DNA from 2 places in the Streptomyces sp. NPDC104202 genome. Region 2 is predicted to be linked to the other one. Evidence: predicted binding sites of a transcription regulator. Region 2 holds the regulator's gene; the other holds the start of a gene.
The links. The regulator HspR, encoded in region 2, represses chaperone genes until heat shock. The targets are predictions, from matches to a motif close to TTGAGNNNNNNNNNCTCAA.

Region 1: a site for HspR is predicted at 4,787-4,805, ahead of lon (endopeptidase La). Genes of this name have one in related genera too.

What each region holds. Positions count from the first base shown of each region.
Region 1 is NZ_JBVJMN010000011.1:8,780-14,930, forward strand. Features, by position in the region: gene ACZ60W_RS10190 (lysozyme) at 1-426, shown strand, start outside; gene ACZ60W_RS10195 (lytic polysaccharide monooxygenase auxiliary activity family 9 protein) at 635-1,519, shown strand; gene ACZ60W_RS10200 (DUF4240 domain-containing protein) at 1,650-2,243, opposite strand; gene lon (endopeptidase La) at 2,353-4,764, opposite strand; gene ACZ60W_RS10210 (GNAT family N-acetyltransferase) at 4,895-5,533, shown strand; gene ACZ60W_RS10215 (hypothetical protein) at 5,729-6,151, shown strand, end outside.
Region 2 is NZ_JBVJMN010000005.1:33,421-39,571, reverse strand. Features, by position in the region: gene dnaK (molecular chaperone DnaK) at 1-584, shown strand, start outside; gene grpE (nucleotide exchange factor GrpE) at 581-1,243, shown strand; gene dnaJ (molecular chaperone DnaJ) at 1,274-2,452, shown strand; gene ACZ60W_RS05040 (heat shock protein transcriptional repressor HspR) at 2,457-2,900, shown strand; gene ACZ60W_RS05035 (hypothetical protein) at 2,957-3,424, opposite strand; gene ACZ60W_RS05030 (helix-turn-helix transcriptional regulator) at 3,430-4,413, opposite strand; gene ACZ60W_RS05025 (5'-nucleotidase) at 4,553-4,816, shown strand; gene ACZ60W_RS05020 ((2Fe-2S)-binding protein) at 4,813-5,133, shown strand; gene ACZ60W_RS05015 (pyridoxamine 5'-phosphate oxidase family protein) at 5,260-5,664, opposite strand; gene clpB (ATP-dependent chaperone ClpB) at 5,786-6,151, shown strand, end outside.

The DNA of each region.
Region 1 (6,151 bases), on a different contig from region 2:
ACGGGCGGCGCCGCGCAGGCCGACTACTTCGTGAACAACGGCGGCGGCTGGTCGAAGGACGGCAGGACCCTGCCCGGCGTCCTCGACATCGAGTGGAACCCGTACGGGGCGGCCTGCTACGGCAAGACCGCGTCCGGCATGGTCACGTGGATCCGGGACTTCGTGAACCGCTACCGGACCCGCACCGGACGCGACCCGGTCATCTACACCGCCACGAGCTGGTGGAAGCAGTGCACCGGCAACTCCTCCGCGTTCGCCTCCACCAACCCGCTGTGGATCGCGCGGTACGCCTCCACGGTCGGTGAACTCCCGGCCGGCTGGGCCTACCAGACGATCTGGCAGTACACCTCGTCCGGACCGACGGTCGGGGACCACAACCACTTCAATGGCGACTACTCGCGCGTACAGGCGCTCGCCAACGGCTGACCTGCCGCTCCGCGAGGACGCACGGGCCGTGGCGGCCCCCCGGGTGTGCGGCACCCCGGGGGGCCGCCACGGCTTTTTCCACCCACCCCCTTGCCCATTGGTATGGACCAATGCGAGGCTCTGTGCCGGTCGCCCGGAAGGCAACTTCCGTGTGCCCGGCGCGCGTTGCTCGTCCCGTACTCCCCCACGCACGAGAGAGAGCCCCCGCATGGCCTCCCACCGCCGCACCACCACCGTGGCCGCCGCCACCCTGTCCGCCGCCGCGCTCGTCGGCCTCACCCCCACGGCGGCCGGCGCCCACGGAGCCGTCTTCAACCCGGTCAGCCGGGTGGCCTCCTGCTACGCCGAGGGCCCCGAGACGCCCAAGTCCCAGGTCTGCAAGGACCTCGTCGCCGACTCCGGCACCCAGCCGCTCTACGACTGGAACGAGGTCAACATCGCCAACGCCGACGGGCAGCACCGGACGATCATCCCGGACGGCAAGCTCTGCTCGGCGAACCGCGCCAAGTACCGGGCCCTGGACTGGGCCCGCACCGACTGGCCGGCCACCGCCGTCGCCGCCGGCTCCTTCGACTTCAAGGTCCGGGTGACCGCCCCCCACGCGGGCACCATGACCCTCTACATCACGAAGCCCGGCTTCGACCCGACGCAGCCCCTCAAGTGGTCGGACCTGGACGCGACCCCCGTCGCCGTCTTCCCGACCACCCGCACCTCGACCGAGGGCTACTACCAGTTCACCGGCAACCTGCCGGCCCGCACCGGCCGCCACATCGTCTACCAGGTGTGGCAGCGCAACGACAGCCCCGAGGCCTTCTACAGCTGCTCGGACGTCACCTTCGGCGCCGCGGCGGCCACGGCCGGCACGACGCAGGCCAAGGCCCCGAGCGAGGCGAAGATCGCGGCCGGGGCCGAGCTCTCCACCGTGAGCCACGCGGGCCACGGCGGCGACGAGCAGCCGCCGGCGCTCTCCTCCGAGGCCGCCGGAGCCCCCTCCTCGCCGCTCCCCCTGGCCCTGGGCGGCGCGGGCGCCGTCGCCGCCTTCGCGGCCGGCAGCCTGCTCCTGGGCCGCCGCCGGAACCCGTCCGCCTCCTGACGGCGGCACCGTCCGGCTCCCGACGCCCCGCGGCACCCCGGGGAGCCGGACACCGGCCGCCCCAGGGGGGCTTGCCGAGCCCGGCGCGAGCGGCGAGACACCCCCTGGCCGTCCCTTCCCGAGGGACGGCCTAGGAGCCGGACGAACCGAGCGGGAAGAGGGCCGTGAGCCGGGGCAGGGCCAACCCCTCCGGCCTGGTCCCCCGGGTCACCCCGTCCTCTTCCCGCTCCTCCCGGTCCTCGCGCTCCTGCTCCAGCTCCTCGACGGCGTCGAGGAACTCCTCGCCCTCGTCGTCCTCCTGACCGGTCAGCTCGTCGTAGGCGTCCTGGGCGACGTAGTCGAGCTCCTCCCACTCGGGCCACTCGTCGTCGTCCCAGACGTCGTGGTGCCGGCCCACCAGCGCCCGGACGCCGGGCACGTCGGCCAGCGCGTCCGGGTCGGCGAGCACCGACTCGTAGACCTTGCGCCCCTGGCCCACCAGCCAGAGCGTGAAGTAGTGGAAGCCGTCGTCGCTGCAGGCACCGCCCTCGACCCGGTTCGCCGCCCGCCACATCACGCGCGTGTCGGCGGCCTCGCACGCCTCCTCCAGCCGGACCTGGAACTCCACGCTCTCGGCCGCCGGGCGCCGCAGCAGCTCCGTCCGCAGCCACTCCAGCCGCTCGTCCCGTTCCCCGGTCCGGCGGCCCAACTCGTCGATGAGAGCCCAGAAGGCGTCGTCGTTCATGTGTACGAGCATGACAGCCCTCACCGACATCCGGATACGCCGGACCGGGGTGCCCCGCGGGGCACCCCGGTCCGGACGCGGAGCTACGCGGCGCGCCGCCGCGCGGGGGTCACGCGGCCACGCCCACCGGCACGGCCGCCGGGGCGAGCGCGATCTCCAGGACCTGCCGGACGTCCGTCACCGGGTGGACCTCCAGCTTCTCCAGGATCTCGGCCGGGACGTCGTCCAGGTCGGCCTCGTTCCGCTTGGGGATCACCACGGTGGTGATGCCCGCCCGGTGCGCGGCGAGGAGCTTCTGCTTCACCCCGCCGATCGGGAGCACCCGGCCGGTGAGGGAGACCTCGCCGGTCATGGCGACGTCGGTGCGGACCAGTCGGCCGCTCAGCAGGGACGCCAGCGCGGTCGTCATGGTGACGCCCGCGCTCGGGCCGTCCTTCGGCACCGCGCCCGCCGGGAAGTGGATGTGCACGCCCCGGTCCTTGAGGCCGGTGACGGGCAGTTCCAGCTCCGCGCCGTGCGAGCGGAGGAAGGAGAGCGCGATCTGCGCCGACTCCTTCATCACGTCGCCCAGCTGACCGGTGAGGGTCAGCCCGGCGGCGCCGGTCTCCGGGTCGGCGAGGGAGGCCTCGACGAAGAGCACGTCGCCGCCCGCGCCCGTGACCGCGAGCCCGGTGGCGACGCCCGGCACCGCCGTGCGCCGCTCGGCCGGGTCCTGGGCCGACTCCGGCACGTGGTGCGGGCGCCCGATGAGCTCCCTCAGGTCCTCGGGTCCGACCGTGAACGGCAGCGCGCGGTCGCCCAGTTCGTGCTGGGCGGCGATCTTCCTCAGCAGCCGGGCGATCGACCGCTCCAGGGTGCGCACGCCCGCCTCGCGGGTGTACTCGCCGGCCAGCTTCCGCAGGGCCCCGTCCGCCAGGACGACCTCGCCGGGCTCCAGGCCGGCGCGCTCCAGCTGGCGCGGGAGCAGGTGGTCGCGGGCGATGACGACCTTCTCGTCCTCGGTGTAGCCGTCGAGCCTGACCAGCTCCATGCGGTCGAGGAGGGCCTCGGGGATGGCTTCGAGGACGTTGGCCGTGGCCAGGAAGACCACGTCGGAGAGGTCGAGTTCAACCTCCAGGTAGTGGTCGCGGAAGGTGTGGTTCTGCGCCGGGTCGAGGACTTCCAGGAGGGCGGCCGCCGGGTCGCCCCGGAAGTCGGAGCCGACCTTGTCGATCTCGTCGAGCAGGACGACCGGGTTCATGGTCCCGGCCTCCTTGATCGCCCGGACGATCCGGCCGGGCAGGGCGCCGACGTAGGTCCGGCGGTGGCCGCGGATCTCGGCCTCGTCCCGGACGCCGCCGAGGGCGACCCGGACGAACTCGCGTCCCATCGCGTGCGCGACGGACTCGCCGAGGGAGGTCTTGCCGACCCCGGGCGGGCCGACGAGGGCGAGCACGGCGCCGCCGCGGCGGCCGCCGACGACGCCGAGACCCCGGTCGGAGCGCCGCTTGCGCACGGCGAGGTACTCGGTGATGCGCTCCTTCACGTCGTCGAGGCCGGCGTGCTCGGCGTCGAGGACGGCCCGGGCACCGCGGATGTCGTAGCGGTCCTCGGTCCGCTCGTTCCAGGGCAGTTCGAGGACGGTGTCGAGCCAGGTGCGGATCCAGGAGCCCTCCGGGGACTGGTCACTGGACCGCTCCAGCTTCTCGACCTCCTTGAGGGCGGCCTCGCGGACCTTCTCGGGCAGGTCGGCGGCCTCCACGCGGGCGCGGTAGTCGTCGGACTCGTCGCCCTCGGCCTCGCCGTTGAGGTCGCGGAGTTCCTTGCGGACGGCGTCGAGCTGGCGGCGGAGCAGGAACTCGCGCTGCTGCTTGTCGACGCCCTCCTGGACGTCCTTGGCGATGGTCTCGGCGACGTCCTGCTCGGCGAGGTGCTCGCGAAGCTGGGCGGTGGCGAGGCGGAGGCGGGCGACCGGGTCGGCCGTCTCCAGGAGCGCGACCTTCTGCTCGACGGTGAGGAAGGGCGAGTAGCCGGAGTTGTCGGCGAGGGCGCCGACGCCGTCGATCTGCTGGACGCGGTCGACGACCTGCCAGGCGCCGCGCTTCTTCAGCCAGCTGGTGGCGAGCGCCTTGTACTCCTTGACCAGTTCGGTCACGGAGCCGGGCAGCGGGTCGGGCAGGATCTCCTCGACCGTGCCGCCCTCGACCCACAGGGCCGCGCCGGGTCCGGTCGTCCCGGCGCCGATGCGGACGCGCCCGATGCCGCGGATCAGGGCGCCGGGGTCGCCGTCGGACAGGCGTCCCACCTGCTCGACGATGCCCAGGACGCCGGTTCCGGCGTAGGTGCCGTCGACGCGGGGCACCAGGAGCACCCGCGGCTTGCCGGCGCCGGGCCGGGCGGCGGCCTGTGCGGCCTCGACGGCGGCGCGCACCTCGGTGTCGGACAGGTCGAGCGGCACCACCATGCCGGGCAGCACGACCTCGTCGTCGAGCGGCAGCACAGGCAGTGTCAGCGGCACGGACGCCATGGACTCAGAAGCCATGATCTCCCCTTCGGCAGTCAAGTTGAGCTGTACCGACTCAATGCACCTGAGCCCGGGATTGTTCCCGGACGTTCGTTCGCTCTGAGCGATCAGCCTCCCGTGGGCGCGCGAGGCGGGATGTAATACCTCCATGGATATTGCAGCCATTACATCTGCCTGGGTGGCGGGCTGGACCGTCTCCCGCGGCACTCCGGCCGCCGTCACCGAGCCCTGGGGCCACCGCATCGACGTCGGCCTGCCCCGGCACGTCGTGCGCCACGTCCTGCCGGCCCCCGACGCGGCCTCCGTCGGCGCGCTCTGCGCCCGGCTGACCCAGCCGTTCAGCTGGCTCAAGGTGATGGCGGCCCCGGAGGAGGTGGCGCCGTGGATCACCGAGGGGTGGACGGTCCCCGACGACCCCGGCTTCATGATGGTCAAGCACCTGGACCCCGGCGCCCGGCCCGCGCCGCCGGAGGCGTACGTCCGGACGACCGAGACGCGGGACGGCGTCATCCGGGTCCGGATCCTCGCGCCGGACGGCACCCTCGCCGCCCGCGGCCAGATCGCCCCGACCGGCTCCACGGCCGTCGCCGACCAGATCGAGACCGACCCCGCCCACCGGCGCCGGGGCCTGGGCGCCAACGTGATGCGCACCCTGGAGGCCGCCGCGGCCCAGGCGGGCGCCACGACCGGCGTGCTCGCCGCCACCACGGACGGCCTCGCCCTCTACGACTCGCTCGACTGGCGCTACCGGGGCCCGCTCACCGGCATCGTCCGCGACGGCGACTGAGGGGCGCGGACCTCACGCCCGTCGCGGGGCCGGACCGCTCGCCCGTCAGCGGCGGGACGAACCATGTGTCCGCGCGGCCGGGCGTCCCGCGCGGCCGGCCGCCCGGCCCCGATGGCGTCGCGGCCGGACGGGCGGCCCCGGAGAATCCGCCCCGTCCGGCTGCGCGGGGCGGCCTCCACGGGGCATGCTCGACCCATGGTGCGAGGCGTACGGGGAACGTGGTGCGGGGCGCTGCTGGCGGCTGCGCTGGCCGTCGGCGGAGCGAGCGGCTGCGGGCCGGAGGCGGGCGCGCCCGCGCCCGGCGGGCCGCCCTCGGGGTCGAGCGCGCCCACCGCGCCCCCGGCGGGCACCCCCTCCACCGCCACGACGGCGCCGGCCACCCCCACGCGGGACCCGGTGCCCGCCGGGGTGCTCGTCGAGGTGGTCGTCAACGGCGGCCTGGCCGGGGTCCGCAACCAGCTCGTCGTCCACGACGACGGCACCTGGACCCTGCGCTCCGGCACGAAGCCGCCCCGGACCGGCCAGCAGACCCCCGCCGAGACGGCCGCGCTCAGGGCCGCCCTGGAGGACCCCGCGTACGCCCGGGTCCCGGAGCGCCCGTCCGGCAGCCCGATCGCC
Region 2 (6,151 bases):
CGTACAACAAGAAGCTCGGCATGTTCGAGCTGACCGGTCTGCCGCCGGCGCCGCGCGGCGTCCCGCAGATCGAGGTCGCCTTCGACATCGACGCCAACGGCATCATGCACGTGACCGCGAAGGACCTGGGCACGGGCAAGGAGCAGAAGATGACCGTCACCGGCGGCTCCTCGCTGCCGAAGGACGAGGTCGACCGGATGCGCCAGGAGGCCGAGCAGTACGCGGACGAGGACCACCGTCGCCGCGAGGCCGCCGAGTCCCGCAACCAGGGCGAGCAGCTCGTCTACCAGACGGAGAAGTTCCTCAAGGACAACGAGGACAAGGTCCCCGGCGACGTCAAGGCCGAGGTCGAGGCCGCGCTCGGCGAGCTGAAGGAGAAGCTCAAGGGCGAGGACACCGCGGAGATCCGCACCGCCACCGAGAAGGTCGCGGCCGTCTCCCAGAAGCTCGGCCAGGCGCTGTACGCCGACGCCCAGGGCGCCCAGGCCGCCGGCGACGCCGGTGCCGGCCAGGCCCAGGCCGACGACGACGTCGTCGACGCCGAGATCATCGACGACGAGCCCAAGAAGGGCGGTCAGGCGTGACCGAGGAGACCCCGGGCTTCGAGGAGAAGTCCGACGTCCCCTCCGGCGCCACCCCTGACGACGCCGCCGAGGCCGTCGAGAACTCCGCCAAGGAGGACTCGACGGCCCCGGCCGGGGACGCAAGCGACCAGAAGCCGGCCGCCGCCGCGGGCCTCACCGCCCAGCTGGACCAGGTCCGTTCCGCGCTCGACGAGCGCACCGCGGACCTCCAGCGGCTCCAGGCCGAGTACCAGAACTACCGCCGCCGCGTGGAGCGGGACCGGATCACCGTGAAGGAGATCGCCGTCGCGAGCCTCCTGAGCGAGCTGCTCCCGGTGCTCGACGACGTCGGCCGGGCCCGGGACCACGGCGAGCTCGTGGGCGGGTTCAAGTCGGTGGCCGAATCGCTGGAGACCGTCGTCGCCAAGATGGGTCTGCAGCAGTTCGGCAAGGAGGGCGAGCCCTTCGACCCGACGATCCACGAGGCCCTGATGCACTCGTACGCGCCGGACGTCACCGAGACGACCTGCGTGGCGATCCTGCAGCCGGGGTACCGGATCGGCGAGCGGACCATCCGGCCCGCCCGCGTGGCCGTCGCCGAGCCCCAGCCGGGCGCGGCCCCGGCCAAGGACGAGAAGAAGTCGGCCGACGAGGAGAGCGGTGCCCCCGACGAGGGGTGACGCAACGATCGTCCGGAAGGAGGGACGTCGATGAGCACGAAGGACTTCGTCGAGAAGGACTACTACAAGGTCCTCGGCGTCCCCAAGGACGCCACCGAGGCCGAGATCAAGAAGGCGTACCGGAAGCTCGCCCGCGAGAACCATCCGGACGCCAACAAGGGCGACACCAAGGCCGAGGAGCGCTTCAAGGAGATCTCCGAGGCCAACGACATCCTCGGTGACCCCAAGAAGCGCAAGGAGTACGACGAGGCCCGCGCGCTCTTCGGCAACGGCGGCTTCCGCGCCGGCGGACCCGGCGGCGGCTCGTTCAACTTCGACCTGGGCGACCTCTTCGGGGGCGCCCAGGGCGGCGCGGGCGGCGGCTTCGGCGGCGGTGGCGGCGGCATCGGGGACGTCTTCGGCGGCCTGTTCAACCGCGGGGCGGCCGGGGGCACGCGCACCCAGCCGCGGCGCGGCCAGGACGTCGAGTCCGAGGTGACCCTCAGCTTCACCGAGGCCATCGAGGGCGCGACCGTACCGCTGCGGATGTCCAGCCAGCAGCCGTGCACCGCCTGTTCGGGCACCGGCGACAAGAACGGCACGCCCCGGGTGTGCCCGACCTGCGTCGGCACCGGACAGGTCTCGCGCGGCAGCGGCGGCGGCTTCTCGCTCACCGACCCCTGCGTGGACTGCAAGGGCCGCGGCCTCATCGCCGAGAACCCCTGCGAGGTCTGCAAGGGCAGCGGGCGGGCCAAGTCCTCCCGCACCATGCAGGTCCGCATCCCGGCGGGCGTCTCCGACGGCCAGAAGATCCGGCTGCGCGGCAAGGGAGCGCCGGGCGAGCGCGGCGGGCAGAACGGCGACCTGTACGTCGTCGTGCACGTCGACGCCCACCCGGTCTTCGGCCGCAAGGACGACAACCTCACCGTCACGGTGCCGGTCTCCTTCGCGGAGGCGGCCCTCGGCGGCGAGATCAGGGTCCCGACCCTCGGCGGCCCCGCGGTCACCCTCAAGCTGCCCGCGGGCTCGGCGAACGGTCTGACCATGCGCGCCCGGGGCAAGGGCGCGGTCCGCAAGGACGGCACCCGGGGCGACCTCCTCGTCACGGTCGAGGTCGCGGTGCCGAAGGAACTGGACGACAAGGCACGCGAGGCCCTGGAGACCTACCGCGAGGCGACCGCCTCCGAGGACCCCCGGGCGGAGCTGTTCCAGGCCGCGAAGGGAGCGTGACCCGATGGACGGACGCCGACGCAATCCGTACGAACTGACCGACGAGTCGCCGGTGTACGTCATCTCGGTGGCGGCCCAGCTCTCCGGTCTGCACCCGCAGACCCTGCGGCAGTACGACCGCCTCGGCCTGGTCTCCCCGGACCGCACGGCCGGGCGGGGCCGGCGCTACTCGGCCCGCGACATCGAGCTGCTCCGCCAGGTGCAGCAGCTGTCGCAGGACGAGGGCATCAATCTGGCCGGAATCAAGCGCATCATCGAACTGGAGAACCAGGTCGCGGCGTTGCAGAGCCGGATCGCCGAGCTGTCGGCCGCGGTCGACGGCGCGGCGGCGGCGATGCGCCAGCGCGAGGCCCAGGTGCACGCCTCCTACCGGCGCGACCTCGTGCCGTACCAGGACGTGCAGCAGGCCAGTGCCCTGGTGGTGTGGCGTCCCAAGCGCGGCGAGTAGTCCTCCGCGCTCCCGTCGAGGCCCCGTCCACAGCCGTGGACGGGGCCTCGCGCGCGTCAGGGGATCAGTTCGCCCACGATGTCGCCGACCGTCTCCCACCAGGGCGCCGCCCCGGTCCCGAAGCCGGCGGCGAGGGCGGTGCCGACGACGCGGTCGAGGGGTTCGGGCGTGCCGTTCCACTCGTCCATGACCCGGCCGTCGCCGGACGACTGGAGGGTGCCGATCCGGCGGCCGTCACGGGAGAGGGCGCTGTCCGCGTACCCGCAGGGGATCAGCCGGTACCGGACGCCGCCGACGCGGGCGTCGACCCGGTAGGAGCGCCGCAGCAGCCGTCCCCGGGCCGGCCTGAGGGTCGCGGGCACCCCGTCCACGCGGAGCGCCAGGAGGGCCCTCCGGCGGCTTCCGATGGGCGTGTGGGCGTCCGCGGGGGTCCCCGGGTCCCGGACGAGCTCCACGACGGGCAGGCCGTGGCCGGAGACCCGCAGCGTCCCCGCGGGGCCGTCGAGGTCGATCTGTACGTACACGGTGGTCAGTCGTCCCGTTCGAGGATGCCGGACTGGGCGATGAGGTAGCCGAGCTGGGCGCGGCTGCCGCTGCCGAGCGCGGTGGCGAGCTTGGCGATGTGGGCGCGGCAGGTCCGCACGTTCATGCCGAGCCTGCGGGCGATGGCCTCGTCGACGTGGCCCTCGACGAGGAGCTTGGCGATGGAGTGCTGCACGCCGCTGATCCCGTCCCGGGGCTGGGCGTTGGGCAGCTGCTCGCCGAACGGGGTGGCCCGCGCCCAGGACTGCTCGAAGACGGAGGCCAGGTACTCGACGAGTCCCGGGTGCCGCAGCTCCAGGGCGACCTGCCGGTCCTGGCGCGCGGGGATCAGGGCCACCGAGCGGTCGATGATGATGAGCCGCTCGATGCTCTCCTCCAGGGTGCGGACCTGGAGCCGGTCCATGCCCGCCTGTTCGAGGTAGACCTGCATGCCGGGGCTGTGCCGGGCGGTGTGCTGGTAGAGCGTGCGGACGTGGACGCCGCGGTCCAGCAGTGGCTGGATCCGGTTGAGCGCGGTGTTGAGGGTGTGTTCGCTCCGCGCGCCCCCCGGCTGGACGGTGAGCAGCTCCTTCGAGCACTCGGCCGTGGCCCGGCTCAGGACCGCGTCGATGCGGTGGATGCCTTCGAGGACGGTGATGGCGTGGGTGGTCGAGGGGTCCTGCGCGCTGATCGCCATGAACTGCTCGAACGTGCTGGACAGCCCCATGGCCAGGGAACGCCGCTCCTGGATCTCGCGTTCCAGAGGGTGGACGAGCCGTGCGAGGGCCGCGGACGGCGGGACCGGACGGAGCCAGGCCGGATCGTCGGGGTCGACATGGAGCAGGTCGAGGTCCATGAGGCACGGTGTGGCTTCTGCCTCACTCCGTGTGATTCGCCCGATGCGCAACGCACGTGCGTACAAGTCCGATCCGGCTGCACAGAGGTCGACATGCCCGTGAGGATGTGGCCCATCTATGTGATTTTGCGCCATTTGCACACCCCCCAGGATCCTGCTTTTCAGGAACATGATGCATTGCCCTGGTGGTGTGCGCGCAAAGAGTGAGCCATCGTCTAGTACGCGGGGGAGAGGAAACCATCAAGTGAGGTCGAAGCCGCTCATGTCCAGGAAAATGCTTCGCTCGATACTTGCTTCCGTCTTCATTGGGGCGGCGGCAGTAGGAGCGCTGGCCGTCAGCGACCCGGTGTGGGACAGCGCGCCCGCCCAGGTCGTCGCAGCCCCGATCGACCCGGTGTGGGACATCGCGCCGGCGGGTCGCCCCGACCCGGTGTGGGACGTCGCCCCGGCGCGTTCCATCGACCCGGTGTGGGACGTCGCCCCGGCGAAGGTCACCGACCCGGTGTGGGACTCCGCCCCGGCGGACGCGGAAGCATGAGCGTCCCGCCGGACGACCCCAGGTTCCGCCGGGAGATGGCTTCGGCCTACCGGTCCGGATGGCACTTCGTCGACCTCGCCACGGCCATCCCCCACCGTGGCGACGCGCTGAAGGTCACCCTCTTCGGAGAGCCCATCGTCGTGGCACGGGAGCAGGACGAGGACGTCCGTGCCTACCGCTGCCTGCGCCGCCCCCGAGGCGCACCGCAGCCGATCCGCTGTGCCATCCGGTACGGCATGATCTTCGTCAACCTCGACCAGCGGGACCACCAGCTGATCGAACCCGAGACCATCACCGCCACCCCCCGCAGTGCCTGAGCGATTCCCCCGTCGTTGTAGATCGCTCAGGCACTTCCCCCACACAGCGGCGCCATCGCGGACCTGAAACGCGATGGCGCCGCTGTGCTGCCCGCGCCCTTCCGGGGCGCGGGCGTCCGCGTCTCCTCAGGCGCGCCCCATCGCCCGGGTGAGGGCGATCTCGATGACGACCCGGTCCGGGTTCGGGGCCGGCGTGCGGCCGTACCGCTCGGCGTAGCGGGCGACGGCGTCCGCGACGACCTCCGGCTCGGTGCGGATGCGGGCGACGCCCTCCAGGGTGGCCCACCGCCCCTTGTCGACCTGGCAGACCGCGACCCGCGCGCCCTCCTCGCCCGCCGCCAGGACGTTGGCGACCTTCCGGCTGTGCCTGTTGGTGATCACGCGCGCGTACCCGGCCCCGGGGTCGTACGTGACGCCGACCGCCACGACGTGCGGGGTGCCGTCCGGGCGCGGGGTGGTCAGGGTGCTCATGTGGTACTCGCGCCAGAAGCCGATGTACGCGTCGGAAGGGTTCCTCGGGTCTGTGGCCATGCCCGGAAACTACCCGGGGCGGAGCTCCCTCCGACAACTTGAGCGCATTCGACTCAACTTTGTGTACCCTGGAGAAGTCATAGAGGAGAGGACCCACGAGAACCCAGGAGGAGCACCGCACGTGGACGCCGAACTGACCAACCGGAGCCGGGACGCGATCAACGCGGCGAGCAGCCGCGCCGTGTCCGCGGGACACGCCGACCTGACCCCCGCCCATCTGCTGCTCGCGCTGCTGACCGGTCAGGACAACGAGAACATCACCGACCTGCTCGCCGCCGCCGAGGCCGACCAGGCGGTCGTGCGCGCCGGCGCGGAGCGGCTCCTCGCCGGTCTGCCGAGCATCACGGGGTCCACGGTCGCGCCCCCGCAGCCCGACCGCGAGTTCCTCGCGGTCATCGCCGACGCCGACAGGCGGGCCAAGGAGCTCGGCGACGACTACCTCTCCACCGAGCACCTCCTCGTCGGCATCGCCGACAAGGGCGGCCGG